DNA from 3 places in the Thermomonas brevis genome. Region 1 is predicted to be linked to each of the others. Evidence: predicted binding sites of a transcription regulator. Region 1 holds the regulator's gene; each other region holds the start of a gene.
The links. The regulator FliA, encoded in region 1, starts transcription of late flagellar genes. The targets are predictions, from matches to a motif close to TAAAGTTTNNCNNNCNNNGGCCGATAA.

Region 1 (5,387 bases):
CGAAGGCGTGGCAGAGCGCCACCATCGGCGGCAGGTCGAGGAAGCCCGCGCCGCCCTTGATGGTGTGGAAGCCGCGGAACACGGCGTCGAGCGTCGGGCGGTCGCCCGGATCCTGTTCCAGCGCCACCACCTGCTCGCCGAGGCGGTCGAGGATCTCCCGCGCCTCGATCAGGAAGTCCGCGCGGGCGTCGTAGCCGTCCGCCGACATGCTCAGAGTCCGAGGTTGGCGAGCAGGTCGTTGGCTTCGTCCTGGGTGGCTGCGGGAGGATCGACGCCGTTGACGGCGGGGCCGTGGCCCTTGCCGTCTTCGCCGTGCAGCGCCTGGATGTCGCCAAGGCCGGATTGCAGGGAGCGGATCAGCTGGATCACCCGCTGGATGATCTGGCCGGTGAGGTCCTGGAAGCTCTGCGCTTCCACCATCGCCGACAGCCGCGAGCGGATCGCGTCGACGGTGGCCTCGTGCTCGGCGCCGATGGTGCCCAGCAGGGTGCGGCATTCGTCGGCGAGGTCGAGCGTGCGCATGCTGGCCTCTTCGGTCATCTTGACCACGTGTTCGAGCCGGCTGCACGCGTCCGGCAGGCCGCCGTTGGCGGACGCGGTGCCGGCGCCGGGGATGCGCGCGTCGATCGTGCGCTCCAGGTCGTCCAGTTCGCGCGCGAGCTTGACCAGGCTTTCCACCACCGGCTGGCGGCGCCATTCGAGCAGGGAATCCAGATGGTGCTTCCAGGCCGCGTTGTCGCCCTGTTCCAGCGCGGACATCGCCGCGTGCAGGCGCTCGACGATCTGGGCGTCGCCGGCGGGCATGGAGGGCGGACGCGTGGGCATGCTCATGCGGCTTTCTCCATGCGTTCGAAGATCTTGACCAGCTTGTCTTCCAGGGTGGCGGCGGTGAACGGCTTGATGATGTAGCCGTTCACGCCGGCCTGCGCGGCTTCGATGATCTGCTCGCGCTTGGCCTCGGCGGTGACCATCAGCACGGGAATCTTGGCCAGCGCGGCGTCGGCGCGGATCGCCTTGAGCAGGTCGATGCCGGGCATGCCGGGCATGTTCCAGTCGGTGACGACCAGGTCGAACTTGGCCTTCTGCAGCTCGACCAGCGCGGTCGAGCCGTCGTCCGCTTCCGCGAAGTTGGTGAAGCCCAGATCGCTGAGCAGGTTCTTGACGATGCGGCGCATGGTCGAGAAATCGTCAACGATGAGGATGCGGATGCCCTTGTCCATAGTGGATCCTGTAGGTAACGGTGTCGGTATCGGTTGTGGAGCGGAAAACTTGATGTTGCCGCATCCGGGGCGCCGATGCAGCACCGGCACGCGTCGCTCAGGCGACTTCCGCGTCGATCTCGCTGCGCCAGTCGGTCAGCCGCGAGCGCAGCCGGAGCATGGCCTGGCCGTGGATCTGGCAGACCCGCGACTCGCTGACGTTGAGGACCGCGCCGATCTCGCGCAGATTCATTTCCTGCTCGTAGTACAGCGACAGCACCAGCTGCTCGCGCTCGGGCAGGTTGTCGATGGCATCGCCGAGGGCGGCACGGAACGCGCCCTGCTCGAAGCGGCGGGCGGGGGTGAAGCTGTCGTGCTGGTCGAGCCGCGGTTCGCCGTCGTGTTCCTCGGCGTATTCGTCCAGGCTCAGCAGCTGGCCGCGGGCGGCGTCCTGCAGGATGTGGTGGTAGTCGTCGACGCTCATGCCGAGCGCGCCGGCGATCTCCTGCGAGGTGGCGGTGCGGCCCTCGCGCTGCTCGATGCTGCGGGTGGCGGCGACCACGTCGCGGTAGCGGCGGTGCACCGAGCGCGGCACCCAGTCGCCGGCGCGGATCGCGTCGATCATCGCGCCGCGGATGCGGATCGAGGCGTAGGTCTCGAAGGTGGCGCCCTGGTCGGACTGGAAGTTACGCGCGGCCTCGATCAGGCCGATCATGCCGGCCTGGATCAGGTCGTCGATCTCCACGCTGGACGGCAGGCGCGCGGCCAGGTGGTGGGCGATCCGGCGCACCAGTTCGGCGTGCCGTCCCACGATGGCGGCGGCGTCACCGGTCTGCTGTGCGCGGTACTGGGCGGCCCCCGCGTTGATCATGCACAGGCACTCCCCTGGGCGGCAATCAGACGTTCGGTGAAGAACTCGACGTGGCCGCGCGGCCCCTGCGGCGCCTGCCACTGTCCGATTTTGCGGACGATATCACGGAATGCCAGCGAGGCCGGGGCGGTGGGGAAGGCTTCGACCACCGATTCCTGGCGCTGCACGGCCAGCCGCAACCATTCGTCGCGCGGGATGGCGCCGAGGTAGGACAGGGTGACGTCGAGGAAGCGCGAGGTGACGCGTTCGAGCTTGTCGAACACCACCCGTCCTTCGTTGACGTTGGGCACCTGGTTGGCCAGCACCTGCACCCGGTTCACGCCGCGGTCGCGGCTCAGCACCTTGATCAGGGCGTAGGCGTCGGTGACCGAGGCCGGCTCGTCGCAGACCACCAGGATCACGTCCTGCGCGGCCTGGCAGAAGGTCAGCACGCCGTCGCTGATGCCGGCCGGCGTGTCCACGATCATCACGTCCAGCGGGATGTCGAGGTGCGAGAACGCGTTGACCAGGCCGACGTGCTGCTGCGGCAGCAGCTCGGTCATGTGGCGCTTGCCCGAGGCCGCCGGCACCACCAGCAGGCCGCGCGGGCCTTCGACCACGGTGTCGCGCAGCTCGCAGCGGCCGGCGAACACGTCGGCCAGGGTGTACTGCGGCGACAGCCCCAGCATCACGTCGACGTTGGCGAGGCCAAGGTCGGTGTCCAGCAGCAGGGTGCGCTGGCCGGCGTGCACCAGCGCCATCGCCAGGTTGATGGAGGTGGTGGTCTTGCCGACGCCGCCCTTGCCGCCGGTGACGGCGATCACGCGCGGCACGGAGGGGGTGGCGTTCGCGTTGGAAGCGGAATCAGGCGAATGCATGGTGGCCTTCGTCGCTAGGAATGCTGGTCGCGCCGCGGCGCGGGATGTCGATCATGCCGGCCAGGTACCGGGCGTCGGCCAGCTCGATGTCGTCGGGGACGCACTGGCCGGCGGCGGTGTAGGCCACCGGCAGATTATGCTGCACCAGCACCGAGAGCGCTGCTCCCGGGCAGGTGCTTTCGTCGAGCTTGGTCAGCACCACGCCTTCGGGCGCCGCCGGGCGGTAGCGGCGCAGCAGTTCGGACAGGTCGGCCGGATGCGCGTTGGCCGGCAGCACCAGCAGGCTGCGCACGTTGCTGGCGGAGCGCACCCACAGGATCTGCCGGAGCAGGGCGCGGTCGCGCAGGCCGTGACCGGCGGTGTCGATCAGCACCAGCGGGTAGTCCTCCAGCTGCTCCAGCGCGTGGGTCAGCGCTTCAGGGCCGTCGGCGTCGCAGACGGTGACGCCCAGCCGCCGGCCGAGCACGTGCAGCTGTTCGCGGGCGCCGGCGCGTTCGTTGTCGGCGCTGATCAGGGCGACGTCGCGGGCGCGGTGGCGCGCGGCGAAGCGGGCGGCCAGCTTGGCGATGGTGGTGGTCTTGCCGGCGCCGGTCGGCCCGAGCAGGGCGACCACGCCGCCGTCTTCCAGCAGTTCGTTGCGCAGGACCGGCAGCTCCGCGGCCAGTTCCGCGCGCAGCGGCGCGAGGATGGCGTCGGCGGGCAGGGTGGGGTCGAGGCGCTGGGCGAGGCGCTGGGCCAGCGCGTCGTCGCAGCCGAACGCGGCCAGCGCGTCGAGCGCCGCCGCGCGGGCGGGCGAGCCGCGCAGGCGCTCGACCGCGAACTGGCCCAGCTCGCGCTCGATCACCTTGCGCATCGCCGCCAGTTCGGCGCGCAGGGTAGCGACGGCCGGGTCGGTGGCGACCACGCGCAGGGCGGGCGCGCCGTCCTGCACTCTTTCTTCCGGCGCTGGTTCCGGCAGCGCGGGCGCCGGCTCCACGGCGGCCGGCTCGAAACGGGCGGGAACCAGCGCGATCGCTTCCGCCACGACCGGGGCCGGCGGCGGGGCCGGAACCGACGCGCGGCGCAGGGCGGCGGCGAAATCCGCCGGCTGCATTTCGTCATCGATCACGGCACGCGGTTCGACGCGCGGCGGAAGCGGCGCCGCGACGGCCACCGGCTGCGGTTGCGCCGACGGCATCGGCTCCGGCCCGCGCGGCGCGGGCTTGAACGCGGCCATCATCTGTTCCAGCCGGCTGGGCTGGCGCTCTTGCGGGGAAGACTGCGGGGACGGCTGTGCGGCCGTCTGCGGCAGCGGCGCCACCGGCACGCCGTCGATCTTGAACACGGCGCGTTCGCGGGCCGGCGCAGGCGTCGGTGTCGCTGCGGGCGGCGGCGCTTCCGCAGCCGGGGCGCTCATCGTGCGCAGGGTCTGCTGCACCAGCGCCTCGTCGTAATCGGTGGCGGCCACCACTTCCACGCCGCCTTCGGCGGCCTGGCGGCTGGACAGGATCACGGCGTCCGGGCCTTGTTCGTCGCGGACCATGCGCAGCGCGGTGCGCATGTCGGGGGCTGTGAAACGCTTGATTCTCATGTTCGTGGTCCGCAATCCAATCTCTTCGGGGGCCAGGATCAGCCAATCGCGCCGAGCAACCGCAACCGCTTGTCTTCAGGCACCTCGCCGTAGGCCAGGACCGAAAGCTGCGGCACGCTGTGGCGCACCAGCCGCGAGATCGCCGCGCGGATCCCGCCGGGCACCAGCAGGATCGCGGGCTCGCCGCGCTGTTCCTGCCGGGCCACGCACTCGCTGAGGTTCTGGTGCAACCGCTCGGCGAGTCCGGGTTCCAGCGCGGCGCCCTGGCCGCTGACCGAATCCTGCAAGATGCGTTCCATTTGCGGGGCCAGGGTGAACACCGGCAGCTCAGGCGCCATGCCGTTGAGTTCCTGCACGATGAACGGCCCCAGCGAGGTGCGCACCGCCGCGGTCAGCACGCTCGGATCCTGGGTATGGATGCCGTGCTCCAGCAGCGCCTCGACGATCCGCCGGATCTGCCGCAGCGGCACCTTTTCCGCCAGCAGCGACTGAAGCACGCGCACGATCACCGACATCGGCAGCAGCTTGGGCGTCAGGTCTTCGACGAGCTTGGGCGACGCCTTGCCGACGCTGGCCAGCAGCTGCTGCACCTCGTCGTGGCCCAGCAGTTCGGCGGCGCGCTCGCGCACCACGTGGGAGAGGTGGGTGGCGATCACGGTGCCGGCATCGACCACGGTATAGCCCAGCGATTCGGCGTGGGCGCGCTGCGAGGGCAGGATCCAGGTGGCGTCCAGGCCGAACGCCGGATCCTTGCCGGGAATGCCTTCCAGCGGGCCGAACACCTTGCCCGGGTCCAGCGCCAGCATGCGGTCCGGATGCAGCTCGCCGCTGGCGACCGGCACGCCGTGGACGAGGATGCGGTACTGGCCGGCGGTCAGCTCCAGGTTGTC
Region 2 (5,387 bases), 1.1 Mb from region 1:
GATCGCCAAGGCCGCCGCCGGCGCCACCCGCATCCGCCTGCGCGCGGGCGCGGCGTTCTCCGACTACGACCTGCAGCAGCTGCTCCAGCACGAAGCCTTCGTGCATTCGCTGACCGCGCTCAACGGCCAGCAGCAGGCCGTGCTGCCGAGCCTGGCGCTGTCCTCGCCGCGCGTCACCGCCACCCAGGAAGGGCTGGCGGTGTTCGCCGAGCAGATCACCGGCAGCATCGACATCGAGCGGATGAAGCGGGTCAGCCTGCGCATCGAAGCGGTGGCGATGGCGCTGGAGGGCGCGGATTTCCTGCAGGTGTTCCGCTACTTCCTCGAATCCGGCCAAAGTGAAGTGGAGAGCTTCACCTCGGCGCAGCGCGTGTTCCGCGGCGTGCCGACCACCGGCGGCGCGGCGTTCACCAAGGACACCGTGTACCTGCGCGGGCTGATCGGCGTGCACACCTTCTTCCGCTGGGCGCTCAAGCACCGCAAGCTGCGGCTGTGCCGGCTGCTGTTCGCCGGCAAGATGACCCTGGCCGACGTGCAGCGCTTCGAGCCGCTGTTCGACAGCGGCGACCTCAAGGAACCGCGCTGGCTGCCGGCCTGGGTGGCGCGCGCGAACGGGCTGGCCGGGACGCTGGCGTTCTCCCTGTTCGCCAACCGCATCCGGCTGGAGCAGGTGGTTTCCGCAGAAAGCGTCGCCGATCTCTAGGCGTCGTCCGGCGCGGTTCGCGGCGCATGCGATGCCGGCGGGCATCGGCGCCGATGGGACCGGCCCGGCATGAAGCCGTTATCATCCTGAATCCGCAGCATGGACAGGCTTCGATGTCAGATACCCCCGCCAACGACGACCTGAAGCAGGCCGCCCTCGACTACCACCGCCACGCGCCCAAGGGCAAGATCAAGGTCACGGCCACCAAGCCGATGGTGACCCAGCGCGACCTGGCGCTGGCGTATTCGCCAGGCGTGGCGTTCGCCTGCGAGGAGATCGCCGCCGATCCGGCCAAGGCCAGCGAATACACCGCGCGCGGCAACCTGGTGGCGGTGATTTCCAACGGCACCGCGGTGCTGGGCCTGGGCGACATCGGCCCGCTGGCCGGCAAACCCGTCATGGAAGGCAAGGGCGTGCTGTTCCAGAAGTTCGCCGGCATCGACGTGTTCGACCTGGAGATCAGCGAGCGCGACCCGGACAAGCTGGTGGACATCATCGCCAGCCTGGAGCCGACCTTCGGCGGCATCAACCTCGAAGACATCAAGGCGCCGGAGTGCTTCATCGTCGAGCGCAAGCTGCGCGAGCGGATGAAGATCCCGGTGTTCCACGACGACCAGCACGGCACCGCGATCATCGTCGGCGCGGCCGTGCTGAACGCGCTGGAAGTGGCGGGCAAGGACATCGGCCAGGTGAAGCTGGCCACCACCGGCGCCGGCGCGGCCGGCATCGCCTGCCTGGACATGCTGGTGGCGCTGGGCGTGAAGCCCGAAAACATCCTGGCCTTCGACCGCGAGGGCGTGATCCACACCGGCCGCGAACACCTCGACCCGGACAAGGCCCGCTACGCGCGCGACACCGGCAAGCGCACGCTGGCCGAAATCGTCGACGGCGCCGACGTGTTCCTGGGCCTGTCCGCCGGCGGCATCCTCAAGCCGGAGATGGTCGCCACGATGGCGGCCAACCCGATCATCCTGGCGCTGGCCAACCCCTACCCGGAAATCCTGCCGGAGGACGCCAAGGCGGTGCGTCCGGACGCGATCATCGCCACCGGCCGCTCCGACTACCCGAACCAGGTCAACAACGCGGTCTGCTTCCCCTACATCTTCCGCGGCGCGCTGGACGTGGGCGCGACCCAGATCAACGAGGCGATGAAGCTGGCCTGCGTGCGCGCGATCGCCGCGCTGGCGCGCAAGGAAGCCTCCGACCTCGGCGCGGCCTACGGCGGCGAGGTGCCGACCTTCGGCCGCGAGTACCTGATCCCGCGTCCGTTCGACCCGCGCCTGCTGACCATGCTGGCGCCGGCGGTGGCGCAGGCGGCGATGGAATCCGGCGTGGCCGAGCGCCCGCTGGCCGACATCGGCGCGTACCGCGAGAAGCTCGGCCAGTTCATCCACCGCACCAGCCTGATGATGAAGCCGGCGTACGAGCGCGCCCGCGCCGACCGCAAGCGCGTGGCGTACGCGGAGGGCGAGGAATTCGTGGTGCTGCAGGCGGTGCAGACGGTGATCGACGAGGGGCTGGCGTTCCCGGTCCTGATCGGCCGCCCGGAAGTGATCGAAAGCCGCATCGAGAAGCTCGGCCTGCGCATGCGCGCCGGCGTGGATTTCGAGCTGACCAACATCAACGACGACCCGCGCTTCGACGACTACTGGCGCCAGTACCACGCGCTGACCGAGCGTCGCGGCGTCACCCCGGACGCGGCCAAGAATCTGCTGCGCTCGCGCCCGACCCTGATCGCCGCGCTGATGGTGGAGCGGGGCGAGGCCGACGCGCTGATCACCGGTCTGGTCGGCCGCTACCACAAGAAGCTGGGCTACCTGCGCAGCGTGTTCGACTTCGAGCCGGGCGTCACCGGCACGGCGGCGATGACCGGCGTGATCAACGACGCCGGCGCGTGGTTCTTCCTCGATACCCACGTGCAGCTGGACCCGTCGGCCGAGCAGATCGCCGAGGCGACGCTGCAGGCGGCGTTCCGGCTCAAGCTGTTCGGCATCGAGCCGAAGGTGGCGCTGCTGTCGCACTCCAACTACGGCAGCCACACTGACGCCAGCGCGAAGAAGATGGCGCAGGCCTACCAGATCCTGCGCAAGCGCGCGCCCAAGCTCGAAGTGGACGGCGAGATGATGGCCGACACCGCCTGGGACGAGGCGCTGCGCCTGCGCATGTTCCCCAACACCACGCTGCGTGGTCGCGCCAACCTGCTGGTGATGCCGAACCTGGACGCCGCCAACATCGGCTACAACCTGATCCGCGTCGCCACCGGCGGCGTCGCCATCGGCCCGATCCTGATGGGCCTGGACCAGCCGGCGCACATCCTGACCCCGGCCTCGTCCTCGCGCCGGGTGGTCAACATGACCGCGATCGTGGCGGTGGACGCACAGATCCGCGGGGAGATGCGGGCCCGGAACGGCTGAGCTGTACAGGTTCGTTGCGTTTTTGCAACAGGATTCCCGAAATTCCCCGCGAAACTGCCGATACTCGGCATATGTGGCGTTTTCCTCGATGGGTTCTGTTGCCGCTGTTGATGCTCACCCTGCCCGCGCGGGCAGGGGAACGGTTTGACACGGTCGTTCGTGACCTGCACGTCAATGGGTATTCCTCGGTCGCCGATGCGGTGACGCGGCTTCAGGCGGCCGACGACCGGCCCGGCGCAGAGGCGCCGCTGGCGAAGCGTCATCGCTATTACGCAGCCCTTGGTGAATTTGCCAGCTTCGACCTGGAGCGCAAGCCGTCTTTGTCGGCGGCGGCGCGCGAGGCGCTGGAGCACCTGGAGGCGATGGCGGCCCGCGAGGACTGCCGTTCCTGTACGCTGGATGCGCGAATGACTCGGGCGCGACTTGCATTCTCCCGGCGCGATACCGACGAGGCTGCGCGGATCCTGGCCGGTGTCGATGCCACCGGGGCGAGCGCGGAACAGTTGCTGCGACTGCATTTGCTGCGCGGACGGCAATACCGGCAGCAGGGCCTCTTCGCTCAAGGGGTCGCCGAAGTCGTTCCGGCCATGGAGCTTGCAAGGCGGCTGGGCTACATCGCCGATCGCATCGTCGCGCTCAACCTGTTGACCACCTTCAACGGCTACTTGGGCGATTACGCGCGGGCCGAGGCTTACGGTCGCGAAGCCTACGCACTGGGCGAGCGGATCGGTTCGCGGCGGCTGATGACGGAGAGCCAGCTTAATCTCGGCTTCACCTATTCCCTGAGCGGGCAGACCCAGCGTCAATTGCAGGCCTATCTGCGCGGCTTGGAACGTGCGGGCGACGCCCCGGATACGGCCGCGAACCGGATCGTCCTGCTGTCCAACCTGGCCGACTACTGGCTGCGGAAAGAGGACTATCGCCAAGCGCTGGACTACGCGCGGAGTGCCGAAGCGTTGGCGCTGCAAATGGACGACGCATTGGGCTTGATGTTCTCGCGCACCAATGCCGGCGTGGCGAGAGCGCACTTGGGCGATGTCGACGGCGGTATCTCCAATGTGCGCGAGGCGATCGCCATCGCCGAGCGCAAGGGCATGCCCGTCGATGTGATCGGCGTTACCCAGGAATTGGCGGGCATCCTGGAGTTCGCGGGGCGCTATCGCGAGGCGCTGGCCGAGCTGCGCAAGCTGGAGTCCCTGCAGCGTGAAGTGACCCGGCAGGAACGCGACAAGGCGGTGCTGGAGCTGCAGGAACGTTACTCCGCCGAAAAGCGCCAGCGCGAGATCGAACAGCTGGCGGCCACCAACCGGGTCAAGGAGGCGCAGCTGTCCGTGCAAGCCTGGCAACGCCGGTTGTGGGCCGCGTTGGCGCTGGCGCTGGCGCTGGCCGCGGTGGTGCTGGTGCAGTGGCTCAAGCGAGTGCGCAGCGCTAACCGCCGGCTGTCCGACGACGTCGCGGTGCTGGCCGAACAGTCCACGCACGATCCACTCACCGACGCGTTCAACCGCCGCCAGGGGCATAACCTGCTGGCGCGCCACGCCGAGGCGCTGCGCGCAGCCGCGCCCGGCGAGCCGCCCGCCTTGGGCCTGGTGCTGCTGGACATCGATTTCTTCAAGCACATCAACGATACCTACGGCCATGCCGCCGGCGACCAGGTGCTGGTGGAAGTGGTGAAACGCCTGCGCGGATTGCTGCGCATGCAGGACGCGGTGGTGCGCTGGGGCGGCGAAGAGTTCCTGCTGTTGCTGCCCAACGTGCAGGCCGGCGCGCTGCCGATGCTGGCGGGACGCATGCTGCACGCGCTTGCCGACGTGCCCGTGGCGGTGGGCGGGGCGGCGGTCACGGTGACTGCTTCGGCCGGCTGCGTGGCGTCGCCGTTCGGCAGCACCGCCGATTTCGAATCGCTGGTCCAGTTGGCCGACCTGGCGCTGTACCGGGCCAAGCTGAGCGGCCGCAACCAGGCCGTCTGCGTGGGCGGTGCGACTCCGGACCTGGACGCCGCAGCACTCGGCCAGAACTTGGTGGCCGCCAGCACGGCCGGCAAATTGGTGCTGGAAATCGTGACTGGCCCGCTCGGGCCGCGGCACGCAGGCGGCGAAGAGTCGCAGGAGGCCGCGCCAATCGGAACTTTCTGACGAATTCGGGCGCTTGAAGTTAATTGCCCGGGTAAAACATAATTCGAGTTGCGCTGCAACATCACGCGGCGCTCCGCGCTTGCTAGACTCGCCGTTCGACGAATGACGGAGCGCGCGATGAACTGGCTCAACGAA
Region 3 (5,387 bases), 180 kb from region 1:
CGGTCGGACTGGAGGCCGGAGGGAAACAGCGACGACAGCGGCCGGCGTTCGAGCGGCGTGCCGAACAGGCGTTCGGCCGCGCGGTTGTGCCAGATGACGTTGCCGCCGCGGTCGCCGATCAGCACCGCCTCGCGGGCCTGTTCGCCGACCTGCGCCACGATCACCGCCTGGCGTTCGGCGTAGTGCCGTTCCAGCAGGTTGGAGGCGATGCGTCCGAGCCGGGCCAGCGTGTCCAGCTGCGCGGGCGTCGGTGCGGGGCGCGGGTCGGCGCCGCACACCGCCAGCGTGCCCAGGCGCCGGCCGGACTGCGAATGCAGCGCGATGGCCGCGAGGAAGCGGATGCGCCAGCGCGGATCGGCGGGCAGGTCGGGCTCGACCAGCAGCGGCGCGTGCCGCTCCCAGCCGCGGGCGATCGGATGATCGTGGGCGAGCGGGCCCGGGGTGGAGTTGTCCAGCCCGGCGCCGGCCAGCAGGAAGACGCGGCCGTCGTCGCAGGTGGCGAAGGCGGCGGCGTCCGCGTCGAACGCCGCCGCCGCCAGCGCCGCCACGTCCGCAAGCCGCCCGTCTCTGCCGTTGCCGGCCGTGCCGGAGTCGACAGGCGGTGCGTCGTGCGGGCTGCGTGCGTGCGGAGGCTCGAAGGTCATCTGCGCGGCTGCGGCGGCAGGAGGTGGGGAAGGGCGCGGCCGGGACGCGTGCGTGTCCCGGCCGCGCATGGCGCTCAGAACTCCTGCCAGTGCTGGTCGCCGCCAGCGTTGCCGTTGGTGGTGCCGCGCGTGCGCGTGGCGGGCGCGGCGGCCGGGGCCGCCGGCTTGCGCGGCGGCGACGCCTTGCGGGCGGCCGGAGCGGACGCGGCGGCGCGTTCCGGTGCAGGCGCGGCGGCGGCCTTCTTCGCGGCCTGTGCGGCGCCGGCGCTGCTGCTGCCGGTGTGGAACGCGGCCACGGCTTCGACCAGCTGCGCCGCCTGCTGGCGCATGCTCTCGGCGGAGGCCGACGCCTCCTCGACCAGCGCGGCGTTCTGCTGGGTGCCTTCGTCCATCTGGGTGATGGCCTGGTTGACCTGCTCGATGCCGCTGCTCTGTTCCTGCGAGGCGGCGGAGATGTCGGCCATGATGTCGGTCACGCGCTGCACCGAGGCGACGATCTCGCTCATCGTGCTGCCGGCCTGGCGGACCAGCTGCGAACCGTCGGTCACCTTGCCCACCGACTCCTCGATCAACTGCTTGATCTCCTTCGCCGCGCCGGCCGAACGCTGCGCCAGCGCGCGGACTTCGCCCGCGACCACCGCGAAGCCCCGGCCCTGCTCGCCGGCCCGCGCCGCTTCCACCGCCGCGTTCAGCGCCAGGATGTTGGTCTGGAAGGCGATGCCATCGATCACCGTGATGATGTCGGCGATCTTCTTCGACGAGGCCTCGATGGCGCTCATCGTGGCGACCACCTGCTGCACCACGTCGCCGCCCTGCGCGGCCACGCCGGCCGCACCCTGCGCCAGCTGGTTGGCCTGGCGGGCATTGTCGGCGTTCTGGCGCACGGTGGAGGTGAGTTCCTCCATCGACGAGGCGGTTTCCTCCAGCGAGGCGGCCTGCTGCTCGGTGCGCATCGACAGGTCGCTGTTGCCGGCGGCGATCTCGCCGGCGGCGGCGTTGATGCCGTCCGAGGTCTGGCGGATGTCGCCGACGATCTTCGCCAGGCCCTCGACGGTGCGGTTGGCGTCGGCGGCGAGCTGGCCGAACTGGCCGGGCAGGTGGGTTTCGACGCGCTTGGTCAGGTCGCCGTCGGCCACCGCCGACAGCAGGTTGCCGACTTCGCTGAGGCCGCCGTCGGCGGTCGCCATCAGCTGGTTCAGGCCCTCGACCAGTTCGCGGTAGACGAACTCGAAGCGGGCGGCGTCGCCGCGCTTGCTGAAGTCGCCGTCGACCGCCGCATCGACCAGCCGCTTGATCTCGCCGTTGACCGCCAGCAGGCCGGCCTTGACGGCGTCCACCGCCGCGACCGCGTCGGCCTTCTTGCCGGGCATGCGGTCCACGTCGCGCGACAGGTCGCCGCGGCCGTAGTCGGCGATCACGTCGACGATGTGCAGGGTGCCGCCGATGTGCGAGGCGACCAGGGTGTTGACCTGCTCGGCCATCACGCCGAACGAGCCGGGGAACGCCTCGGCGTCGATGCGGCCGTCGATGTCGCCGGCCTCGTGCTGTTCGAACAGGGTCTGCTGGGCGTTCGCGAACTTGCGCAGCGCGCCCGCTGCTTCCTCCATGCCGCGGCCGATGTCGTTCAGCTCGTCGCGGGTGTCGACGTGGATGCGGTCGGAGAACTGGCCGGAGGCCAGCGCCTTGGCGCCGGCGGCGATGTTGCCCAGCGCCTCGCGGGTGCCGCGGGTGAAGCCGATGAACAGATAGGCGGCGGCCAGCAGGGCCAGGATCACGAAGCCGATGGTGGCGAACGCCTTGCGCTGCAGGCTGGCGATGGCCTGGTCGCCGGCGATGTTGATGGCGGCGTTCACGCCCTTCATCGCCTTGTTCATCGCGACGCGGGTGGCCTGGTCCTGCTTGGCCAGTTCGGCCACCGGCGATTCGGGGGTTTCGGCGTCCAGGATCTTTTCCTGGATCATCTTGTTCTGCGCTTCCATCGCCTGCAGCGCGGCCGTCATCGGTTTGCCGAAGGTCGCGGCGCCGCCGGGCAGTTCCTTCTCGATGTACTTGCGGCCGCCGTCGATCTGGCCGGTCAGGTAGCCCTGCATGTTCTTGCGCACCGCCATTTCGGTGCGGTCGCTGACCCAGATCGCGCCTTCGCCCAGCACGCGGATGCCGACGATGGCCTGCTTGGCGCTGGCCGCCGACAGTTCCGGCAGCAGGATGCCGCCGATCTCGCCGCCGCGCAGCATGGTGGTGTCGGAGGCGATGGCGGTGATCGAGGTGAACGCCAGCCGGCCGATTTCCGTGCGCAGCGCGTCCAGCGCGGCGGTGTCGGCGTCGGGGCCGCCATCGCCCTCGGTGGCCAACGCCTTCTTCCAGGCGGCGCGGGTGGCCTTCATCGAGTTGGTCAGGTCCTCGTCGTGGAGGCCCGCCTTCGCCAGCCAGGCGTCGAACGCGGCCAGCGACTTGTCCACGTTGGCGGCGGCGGCGGCCAAGTCCTGCTCGCTGGCGGTCGTGTCCTTGGCCAGCTGGCGCGCGCGCAGCTGGCGGTGGTCCTGCATCGCCAGCTGGGTGTCGTGCAGGGCATCCAGGCCGACGGTGGCCGAGCGGGCGGTGCGCGCATCCGAGATTTCGCCCAGCGAGCGGGTCACCACCAGCGCCGCCAGCACGCCGCAGGTCAGGGTGAACGCAGCGCCGATCAGCAGGGCCTTCTGGTTGAAGCGCAATCGCGCCATCAGGCGGGTCGCGGGAGCGAGGAGGCGGTCGGCGAGTGAATGGCTTTGTTGCATTGCGGTCGGGCCCCTGTAATGGCGCAATTTCGGAAGACGGTTGCCTAGCCGGCATCGGCTCACCGGCCGGAATCTTTAACGGAGAGTCAGCAATGAAGGCTACGGGACGACGTGAATGTGACGGATTTCCCATTCTTCGGCATCGAACGCCTGCGGGGCTCAAGTCAGGCCGGCCCCGGCCGATGACGAATACGACCGCAAGCGTGCGTGGACAAACTGGAGCCCCTGATATGCATCGTCCCTTCCATCGTTTCCTGAAAATGGCGGCCCTCGCCGCGGCGATGGCCCTGTCCCTGCCGGCGGTGGCCGGCAATCCGATCAAGCGGGTCGATCCCGTGTATCCGCCGGATGCAGCCCGTGCGGGCACGACCGGCTACGTCGAGCTGGAATACAGCGTTGGCGCGGACGGCAAGGTGACCGACGTGTCGGTGGTCGACGCCAAGCCGGGCCGCGTGTTCGTGGCGTCCGCGGTGAAGGCGGTCAAGCAGTGGGAATTCGCCCCGGGTGAAAGCCGCGGCAAGGTGAAGCTCGAATTCAAGCTCTGATTCCGGGGCGGCCTGCGGGCTGCTTGGCATTACCGGGAACAAGAAAACGCGCCGCATGTCGGCGCGTTTTCTTTTGGGGTTCCCTGGGTGGGGGAGTTGCCGCAGGCGGGGAGGCTTCACGCGAGCTTGGCCGCCCCATCCGCTCCCGCCTTCGCGGGTGCAGGCTCTGCGGGACCCTTCTCCCGCATGCCGGGGAAAGGAGCGGCGTCTTTCCCCTCAGCGCCGGGTGGTCTTGAAGGCCGCCACCAGCCCCACCAGCTCGCTGGCTTGGTGCTCCATGCTCTGCGCCGCGGCGAAGGCTTCCTCGACCAGCGCGGCGTTCTGCTGGGTGCCTTCGTCCATCTGGGTGATGGCCTGGTTGACCTGTTCGATGCCGGCGCTCTGTTCCTGCGAGGCGGCGGAGATGTCGGCCATAATGTCGGTCACGCGCTTCACGCTGTCCACGATCTCGCCCATGGTCTGGCCGGCGCGGGTCACCAGCGCGCTGCCTTCCTCGACCTGGATCACCGAGTCGGTGATCAGCTGCTTGATCTCCTTGGCGGCGCCGGCGCTGCGCTGGGCCAGCGTGCGCACCTCGGCGGCGACCACCGCGAAGCCGCGGCCCTGTTCGCCGGCACGCGCCGCTTCCACCGCTGCGTTCAGCGCCAGGATGTTGGTCTGGAAGGCGATGCCGTCGATCACCCCGATGATGTCGGCGATCCGGCGCGACGACTCGGTGATGCCGGTCATGGTGTCCACCACCTGGCCGACCACGTGGCCGCCCTGTTCGGCGACGCCGGCCGCGCCGTGCGCCAGCTGGCTGGCCTGGCGGGCGTTGTCGGCGTTCTGCTTGACGGTGGAGGTGAGCTCCTCCATCGACGAGGCGGTTTCCTCCAGCGCCGCCGCCTGCTGCTCGGTGCGGCGCGACAGGTCCTCGTTGCCGCGCGCGATCTCCGCCGCCGCCGAATTGATCGATTCGCTGCCGGTGCGGATCTGCCCGACGATGCCGGTGAGGTGCTCGACCGTGCTGTTGGTGTCGTTGGCGAGGTCGCCGAAGCGGCCGGGCAGGCGGGTGTCGATGCGCCGGGTCAGGTCGCCGTCGGCCACCGAGGACAGCACTTCGCCGACTTCGGACAAGCCGTGGTCGGCGGTGTCCATCAGCGCGTTGAGGCCGCCGATCAGCTCGGCGTAGACGAACTCGAAGCGCCTGGCGTCGCCGCGCTTGCCGAAGTCGCCGGCCACCGCCGCGTCGACCAGCGTCTTGATCTCGGCGGTGACCGCCAGCAGGCCGGCCTTCACCGCGTCCACGGCCTCGGAGATGCGCGCCTTCTGGCCGGGGTAGCGCTCGATGTCCTCGGACAGGTCGCCGCGCGCGTACTGGGCGATGATGCGGATCGCGTTCATCTTCACCCCGATGTGCGAGGCCACCAGCGTATTGATGCCCT

Region 2: H9L17_RS11350 (GGDEF domain-containing protein) is a predicted target of FliA. The motif match lies at 3,155-3,181, and genes of this name have one in related genera.
Region 3: H9L17_RS15385 (methyl-accepting chemotaxis protein) is a predicted target of FliA. The motif match lies at 3,470-3,496, and genes of this name have one in related genera.

The regions. Positions count from the first base shown of each region.
Region 1 covers NZ_CP060711.1:82,274-87,660, forward strand. The annotation lists gene H9L17_RS00340 (chemotaxis protein CheA) at 1-208, opposite strand, end outside; gene H9L17_RS00345 (protein phosphatase CheZ) at 211-831, opposite strand; gene cheY (chemotaxis response regulator CheY) at 828-1,220, opposite strand; gene H9L17_RS00355 (RNA polymerase sigma factor FliA) at 1,318-2,070, opposite strand; gene H9L17_RS00360 (P-loop NTPase) at 2,067-2,927, opposite strand; gene flhF (flagellar biosynthesis GTPase FlhF) at 2,914-4,467, opposite strand; gene flhA (flagellar biosynthesis protein FlhA) at 4,536-5,387, opposite strand, start outside.
Region 2 covers NZ_CP060711.1:2,460,390-2,465,776, forward strand. The annotation lists gene H9L17_RS11340 (flavohemoglobin expression-modulating QEGLA motif protein) at 1-703, shown strand, start outside; gene H9L17_RS11345 (NADP-dependent malic enzyme) at 817-3,117, shown strand; gene H9L17_RS11350 (GGDEF domain-containing protein) at 3,228-5,252, shown strand; gene aceE (pyruvate dehydrogenase (acetyl-transferring), homodimeric type) at 5,370-5,387, shown strand, end outside.
Region 3 covers NZ_CP060711.1:3,334,257-3,339,643, forward strand. The annotation lists gene H9L17_RS15380 (putative bifunctional diguanylate cyclase/phosphodiesterase) at 1-644, opposite strand, end outside; gene H9L17_RS15385 (methyl-accepting chemotaxis protein) at 719-3,418, opposite strand; gene H9L17_RS15390 (energy transducer TonB) at 3,649-3,963, shown strand; gene H9L17_RS16180 (methyl-accepting chemotaxis protein) at 4,180-5,387, opposite strand, start outside.